Regions from separate parts of the Enterobacter dykesii genome, predicted to be linked through region 1. Evidence: predicted binding sites of a transcription regulator. Region 1 holds the regulator's gene; each other region holds the start of a gene.

Region 1 (2,272 bases):
TCCAGCGCGCCCAGCTGCTTGTCCATGTTAAAGCGCGTCGGGTAGCGGTGGTAGAGAATATCGTCGGCCAGCACGCGCAGACGTGCGGACACAGTTTGTGCGTTCCAGCGGATCACCGCTTCGGCGTGGCTGCGCTCGACCAGCTTTTGCACCTCCTGCGGGTGGTGAAGGCTTACGGAGATGTGCTCCTGTAGATCCAGCCCGACCTGGAAGGTGCGCAGCAGCCGCTTGTACTCGTGGTTCTTGTTGGCGGCGAGCATATGCAGCTGCTGATAGCACTGGCTTATGAGATCCACTACCTTCTGCTGGCGCGTCAGCAGCGGCGGTAAGGATTTTTCCGGATCGGTATGCTGGGTGAGCAGGGTGTATTTGGCTTCGCAGTAATCCGCAAGCTGCACATAGAGCAGGCTCAGGGATTCACGCAGCGGCTGCTCCCGCCACAGCCAGAACCAAAACCAGTTAAACAGCCCGTACCATAATGTCCCCAGGGCGTAGATCAGCAGCGGCTCCCACACCGGCATGTTCCCGGCGAGGCTCAGCGTGAAAATGGCCGCAATCAGCGAAGCGGGAAGCAGGCGGGCATGCAGCGAACTGATTTCCGCCGTGACGCCAAGGGTCATCGCCAGCACGGTCAGGATCAGCGGCAGCGGGATATCCCGGGCAAGCAGAAGCTGCACGGCGAGGCTACACCCGGCAAACAGGCAGCCGCCGATAATCAGGCGTTTGAAAAAGCGCTTATGCGGCGTGTCAAGACCGGCAATATTGCAGCAGGCGGGCACGAGGGAGAACAGCAGACCTTGCTGAAGATGTCCGAGGATCAGGCCTATGGCCACAGGAAGACACAACACCAGCGTTTGTCGCAGTGCGTAGTTAACTTCCGGGTGATAGATCAGCCTGCGCCACATGGGGAGTAGAGACAAAAACGGCGTGACACCTTGCGATGGCACGCCGTTTAAGCGGAATTAACGCGTTCCGTAGACCACGATGGTTTTACCGTGGGCGGAGATCAGGTTTTGATCTTCCAGCATTTTCAGGATACGGCCCACTGTTTCACGGGAGCAACCGACGATCTGACCAATTTCCTGACGGGTAATTTTTATTTGCATGCCGTCCGGGTGGGTCATGGCGTCTGGCTGTTTCGCCAGGTTCAGCAGGGTTTGCGCGATACGGCCGGTAACGTCCAGGAAGGCGAGGTTACCCACTTTCTCTGACGTCACCTGCAGACGGCGCGCCATCTGGGAAGAAAGACGCATCAGGATGTCAGGGTTAACCTGAATCAGCTGACGGAACTTCTTGTAAGAAATTTCAGCCACTTCACATGCTGTCTTTGCACGAACCCAGGCGCTACGTTCCTGGCCCTCTTCAAACAGGCCCAGTTCACCGATGAAATCGCCCTGGTTCAGATAAGAAAGGATCATCTCTTTCCCTTCTTCATCTTTGATCAGCACTGCCACCGAGCCTTTAACGATGTAATACAACGTTTCCGCTTTTTCACCCTGGTGAATCAGCGTGCTCTTCGATGGGTACTTATGAATGTGGCAATGAGACAAGAACCATTCGAGAGTCGGGTCTGTTTGCGGTTTGCCAAGCACCATGCGCTGTTATCCTCTGTTATAAGCTGTCACCAGAGTCATCAGATGCATCCGGACTCTGGGGTTGCAATCGAATTCTTACCCATACCCTGGGAAGTCGGCTACCGTAACGTTTCGCAGCCAGTAAAGTTTGATGTCCTCTGCATACATGTGTAACGTCAATGTATTACTGTAGCATCCTGAGTGTTTTAGCATAGCTTTCGCCGCGTGTCTCCTGGTGTCTCGCTTCAGCATGATGCAGGTCGCCTTCCATTGCGAGAAATGTAACGCACGCGTAATCTGTCACCAAAAATGCAACGTTGGAGTTAATGAATATGCAAGCGCGCGTGAAATGGGTTGAAGGTTTAACGTTCCTGGGCGAGTCCGCGTCAGGACACCAGATTTTGATGGACGGTAACTCCGGCGATAAAGCGCCAAGCCCAATGGAAATGGTGCTGATGGCGGCAGGCGGATGCAGCGCGATTGACGTAGTGTCGATTCTGCAAAAAGGTCGTCATGACGTGACGGATTGTGAGGTTAAACTCACGTCAGAACGTCGCGAAGAGGCGCCACGCCTGTTCACCCATATTAACCTGCACTTTGTGGTCACCGGTAAAGAGCTGAAAGACGCGGCGGTCTCGCGTGCGGTGGACCTGTCTGCGGAGAAGTACTGCTCTGTGGCGTTAATGCTGGAGAAAGCG
Region 2 (2,272 bases), 730 kb from region 1:
CCCGGAAGTACGCTACATGCCGAGTGGTGGCGCAGTTGCCAACATTACGCTGGCTACTTCCGAATCCTGGCGTGATAAAGCGACCGGTGAGATGAAAGAGCAGACCGAATGGCACCGTGTAGTGCTGTTTGGCAAACTGGCAGAAGTGGCCGGTGAGTATCTGCGTAAAGGTTCTCAGGTCTATATCGAAGGCCAGCTGCGTACCCGCAAATGGACCGATCAGTCCGGCGCTGAGAAGTACACCACGGAAGTCGTGGTCAACGTGGGCGGCACCATGCAGATGCTGGGTGGACGTCAGGGCGGTGGCGCACCGGCAGGTGGCGGTCAGAGCCAGCAGCAGGGCGGTTGGGGTCAGCCTCAGCAGCCGCAGGGCGGCAACCAGTTCAGCGGCGGCGCGCAGTCTCGTCCGCAGCAGCAGTCTGCTCCGGCGCCGTCTAACGAACCGCCAATGGATTTCGACGACGACATTCCGTTCTGATTTCCGCGCGCTGAAAACAAAAAACCCAGACTAGCGTCTGGGTTTTTTTATTCCGGAAGGGATCAGGTAATCACCATCGGCCAGTCTGGCGGCGTGTGGCTCATCGCCTCAACCATCACCACTTTAATATTTTCCCAGACGGCGGCGATATCCAGCGGGGTGATGCCAAGCAGGCCCGTTGCAAACCAGCAGGCTGAGCCCAGCCCCAGCAGGGTGCTGATGACAGCAAGACCCGCATAGTCAGATTTACGAAACTGAATGTTCAGCGTGCTGGCTAAAAACATCAGTACCGCACTCAACAAAGGCCAGCGCAGGAGAACCATGCTGGTGGTAATGGTTGCCATAAAACCCATCCTCTATAAAACAGACGAACTGAATGAAACGGTGTTTCTCGTTACAAAATATGTGTGAACTATATCACATTTGTTGATTTATTCGCCAGTATCTGTGCGATCAAAAAAGAGGATTTTATTCCTCAGGAAAGGCGGTTGAGCAGGCAGACCCGGACTCGGCGCATGAGGAGGCAGACCCACTGCGTGCCGGAAACGCCCTTCGGGCAAGTGGGAGTAACTCAAATTCGGTTTTTATAAGTGGGGCCGTTATTCTCTGCCAATCCTGAAAATAGTGTGGCGAAGACTGATTATTTATAAATCAACGAACACAATATCTCAGAGCAAATAGCATAAAACGTCATGGTGAAGTTGTACTTTTTTCATGCTGTCAGACATTTGGCTTAATCAACGATCGTCTGTTGTGTTATCTTCCCGCCTGCCCCGGCGGGCTGGATAATTATTTTCCTTAATTGAAACGGAACGAATACTTACAGTTTAACTTACGGGAAAATATTATCGTCATAACGAAATTTAAGATTTTTAATACTAAAAGTCAGTTGCTAACTTCGCATGATTCATGCAACGTAATCACCTGTTTAACAAAGCATCCGGCCTTCATTACTACAGGCGTACAACATGCAGGGATATAGGGCGGGAAATGAATCGTAGCGCGCGGCGCAAAATGCTCAGGGTGGTAGGGATCATCATGGTAGTTATGCTGCCGGTGATGCTTGCGCTATGGTTTGCCCAGCTACGAGCTGTGTCTGAAACAAGCGCCCAGCTACGCACATTTGCTGAACTGGCTTTAGACAAAACAGAGCTGGTTATTCAACAGGTTGAGCTGGCCAGGGACGAGGCTGTAAAATATCAGGGCGAGCTTTGCACGCCGGGACACCGTCAATATATGCTGAACGTTGTTCGTGGCCGCCTGTTTGTCGCCGATTTAATTTACGCTGAAGGTCAGAATTTTCTTTGTTCGACCGTTTTTACACCGGATCACCCCTACGCCATTCCTGTCGCTAATTACACGCGTAAACCAGACGTCGCTATCTATTATTATCGCGATACCCCATTTTATACTGGCTATAAAATGACATATATGCAGCGCGGAAATTATGTGGTGGTCGTCAACCCGCTTTCATACAGCGAAGTTATGTCCGCGGATCATTCTCTCTCCTGGGGTGTGTACGACACGGTTACCAATGCTTTCTTTTCGGTCAGTCAGAAAGCCAATGTTTCTTTATTAAATTCGATGATTCGGGATAAGGAATCGGTATTTCAAAAAGATAACCGCTTTTATACGATCGTAACATCCCCCAAAAGACCAATTGCGGCCATTGTGTCGACATCGAATAAACGCTTTTATGAAACGCTTTATCACCAGGCGACGTTGACGCTACCGCTGGGCATGATCTGCAGCATTATTATTTTGCTGGTATGGTCCCGTACCCATCGTGAGCTC
Region 3 (2,272 bases), 1.2 Mb from region 1:
TCACTGCTGGGCGAAATGCCGCAGGAGCGTCGTATGGATACCCTTTGCGAACTCAACGTGATGGAGCAGGTGTATAACCTGGGCCACTCAACGATCATGCAATCAGCGTGGAAACGCGGGCAGAAGGTCTCTATCCACGGCTGGGCGTATGGTATTCACGATGGCCTGCTGCGCAATCTGGAAGTGACCGCCACCAACCGCGAAACGCTGGAGCAGCGATACCGTTCGGGGATTGCCAACCTTCAGCTTAAGCATGTAAACCATAAATAAAGCCGGGGATGTTCTCCCTCTCCCTGTGGGAGAGGGCCGGGATGAGGCATTAGCCCGCCATTACTCGTCCAGCAGTACCACTTTCCCAACATATGGCAGATGACGATAGCGCTGCGCGTAGTCAATGCCGTAACCGACGACGAATTCGTCAGGAATCGAGAAACCCACGAACTCTACCGGCACCTGCACTTCACGACGCTCAGGTTTATCCAGCAGCGTACAAATCGCCAGAGATTTTGGCTCGCGCAGGCTCAGGATCTCGCGCACTTTTGACAGCGTGTTGCCGGAGTCGATGATGTCCTCAACGATCAACACATCTTTGCCACGAATATCTTCATCCAGATCTTTCAGGATTTTCACATCACGGGTAGTGGACATGCCGCTGCCGTAGCTGGAGGCGGTCATAAAATCGACCTCATGGGGCACATGCACTTCACGGCACAGGTCTGCCATGAACATGAAAGAGCCGCGCAACAGACCGACCAGCACCATTTCGCTGCCGCTGTCCTTGTAATGTTCGGTGATTTGACGACCCAGTTCGGCGATACGCGCTTTGATCTCGGCTTCCGGGATCATCACTTCAACAGTATGTTTCATATTACTAACCAAATGATTTTAATGAAAATCTCTCAATACGGATGAGTTAATATCCAGCACTGATACGCAAGCCACTCATTATATCAGCAAATGGATAAGCCTGGCGTATGAGTTATAAAAAGCAAATATTGCGATTCCGATCACACTTGTTAATACCTATAATTAGTTGCTAGCAAATTATTAACAAAAACTGACGAGTACACTTTCTATGGCTGAAACAAACTCTAAACAGCCGCGTCTACTGGTGACATTAACAGCCGCATTCGCAGCCTTCTGCGCGCTGTATCTGTTAATCGGTGGCGTCTGGCTGGTCGCGTTAGGCGGCTCCTGGTACTACCCGATTGCAGGTCTGGTTATGGTTGCCGTAACCGTCCTGCTGTTGCGTAGAAAACAATCTGCACTGTGGCTGTATGCCGCCCTCCTTCTTGCCACCATGATCTGGGGCGTCTGGGAAGTCGGCTTTGACTTCTGGGCGCTGACGCCGCGCAGCGACATCCTGGTCTTCTTCGGCATCTGGCTGATCCTGCCGTTCGTGTGGCGTCGCCTGATTGTGCCGTCCAGCGGTGCGGTGGCGGGCCTGGTTGTTGCCCTGCTGATTACCGGCGGTATTCTGACCTGGGCCGGTTTTAATGACCCACAGGAGATCAACGGTACGCTGAACGCAGAATCCACGCCTGCGGCAGCTATCTCCCAGGTCGCTGACGGCGACTGGCCTGCATATGGTCGTAACCAGGAAGGTCAACGCTACTCTCCGCTGAAGCAGATCAACGCGGACAACGTTAAAAACCTGAAGGAAGCCTGGGTATTCCGTACCGGTGACCTGAAGATGCCGAACGATCCGGGCGAGCTGACCAACGAAGTGACGCCGATTAAAGTCGGCAATATGCTCTACCTGTGTACGGCGCACCAGCGTCTGTTCGCGCTCGACGCGGCCACCGGTAAAGAGAAATGGCACTTCGATCCGCAGCTGAACTCCAACCCGTCCTTCCAGCATGTCACCTGCCGCGGCGTCTCTTACCACGAAGCGCGCGCCGATAATGCGAGCCCGGAAGTCATTGCTGACTGTCCTCGCCGCATCATGCTGCCGGTGAACGATGGCCGTCTGTTCGCCATCAATGCCGAAACGGGCAAGCTGTGTGAAACCTTTGCCAACAAAGGCATCCTGAACCTGCAGACCAACATGCCGGACACCACGCCGGGTCTGTATGAGCCAACCTCACCGCCAATCATCACCGATAAAACCATCGTGATTGCCGGTTCGGTAACGGATAACTTCTCCACGCGTGAAACCTCCGGCGTTATCCGTGGTTTCGACGTGAACACCGGTAAACTGCTGTGGGCCTTCGACCCGGGCGCGAAAGATCCAAACGCGATCCCGTCGGACGAGCACACCTTTACCTTTAAC

The links. The regulator CRP, encoded in region 1, controls carbon source genes, mostly activating them, when cyclic AMP is high. The targets are predictions, from matches to a motif close to ATGTGANNNNNNTCACAT.
Region 2: a site for CRP is predicted at 884-901, ahead of F0320_RS01460 (YjcB family protein). Genes of this name have one in related genera too.
Region 3: a site for CRP is predicted at 996-1,013, ahead of hpt (hypoxanthine phosphoribosyltransferase). Genes of this name have one in related genera too.

Annotation. Positions count from the first base shown of each region.
Region 1 is NZ_CP126604.1:4,143,857-4,146,128, reverse strand. It holds gene F0320_RS19880 (YccS/YhfK family putative transporter) at 1-905, opposite strand, end outside; gene crp (cAMP-activated global transcriptional regulator CRP) at 963-1,595, opposite strand; gene F0320_RS19870 (OsmC family protein) at 1,907-2,272, shown strand, end outside.
Region 2 is NZ_CP126604.1:318,550-320,821, forward strand. It holds gene ssb1 (single-stranded DNA-binding protein SSB1) at 1-478, shown strand, start outside; gene F0320_RS01460 (YjcB family protein) at 541-822, opposite strand; gene F0320_RS01465 (EAL domain-containing protein) at 1,469-2,272, shown strand, end outside.
Region 3 is NZ_CP126604.1:752,615-754,886, reverse strand. It holds gene can (carbonate dehydratase) at 1-270, shown strand, start outside; gene hpt (hypoxanthine phosphoribosyltransferase) at 331-867, opposite strand; gene F0320_RS03475 (glucose/quinate/shikimate family membrane-bound PQQ-dependent dehydrogenase) at 1,076-2,272, shown strand, end outside.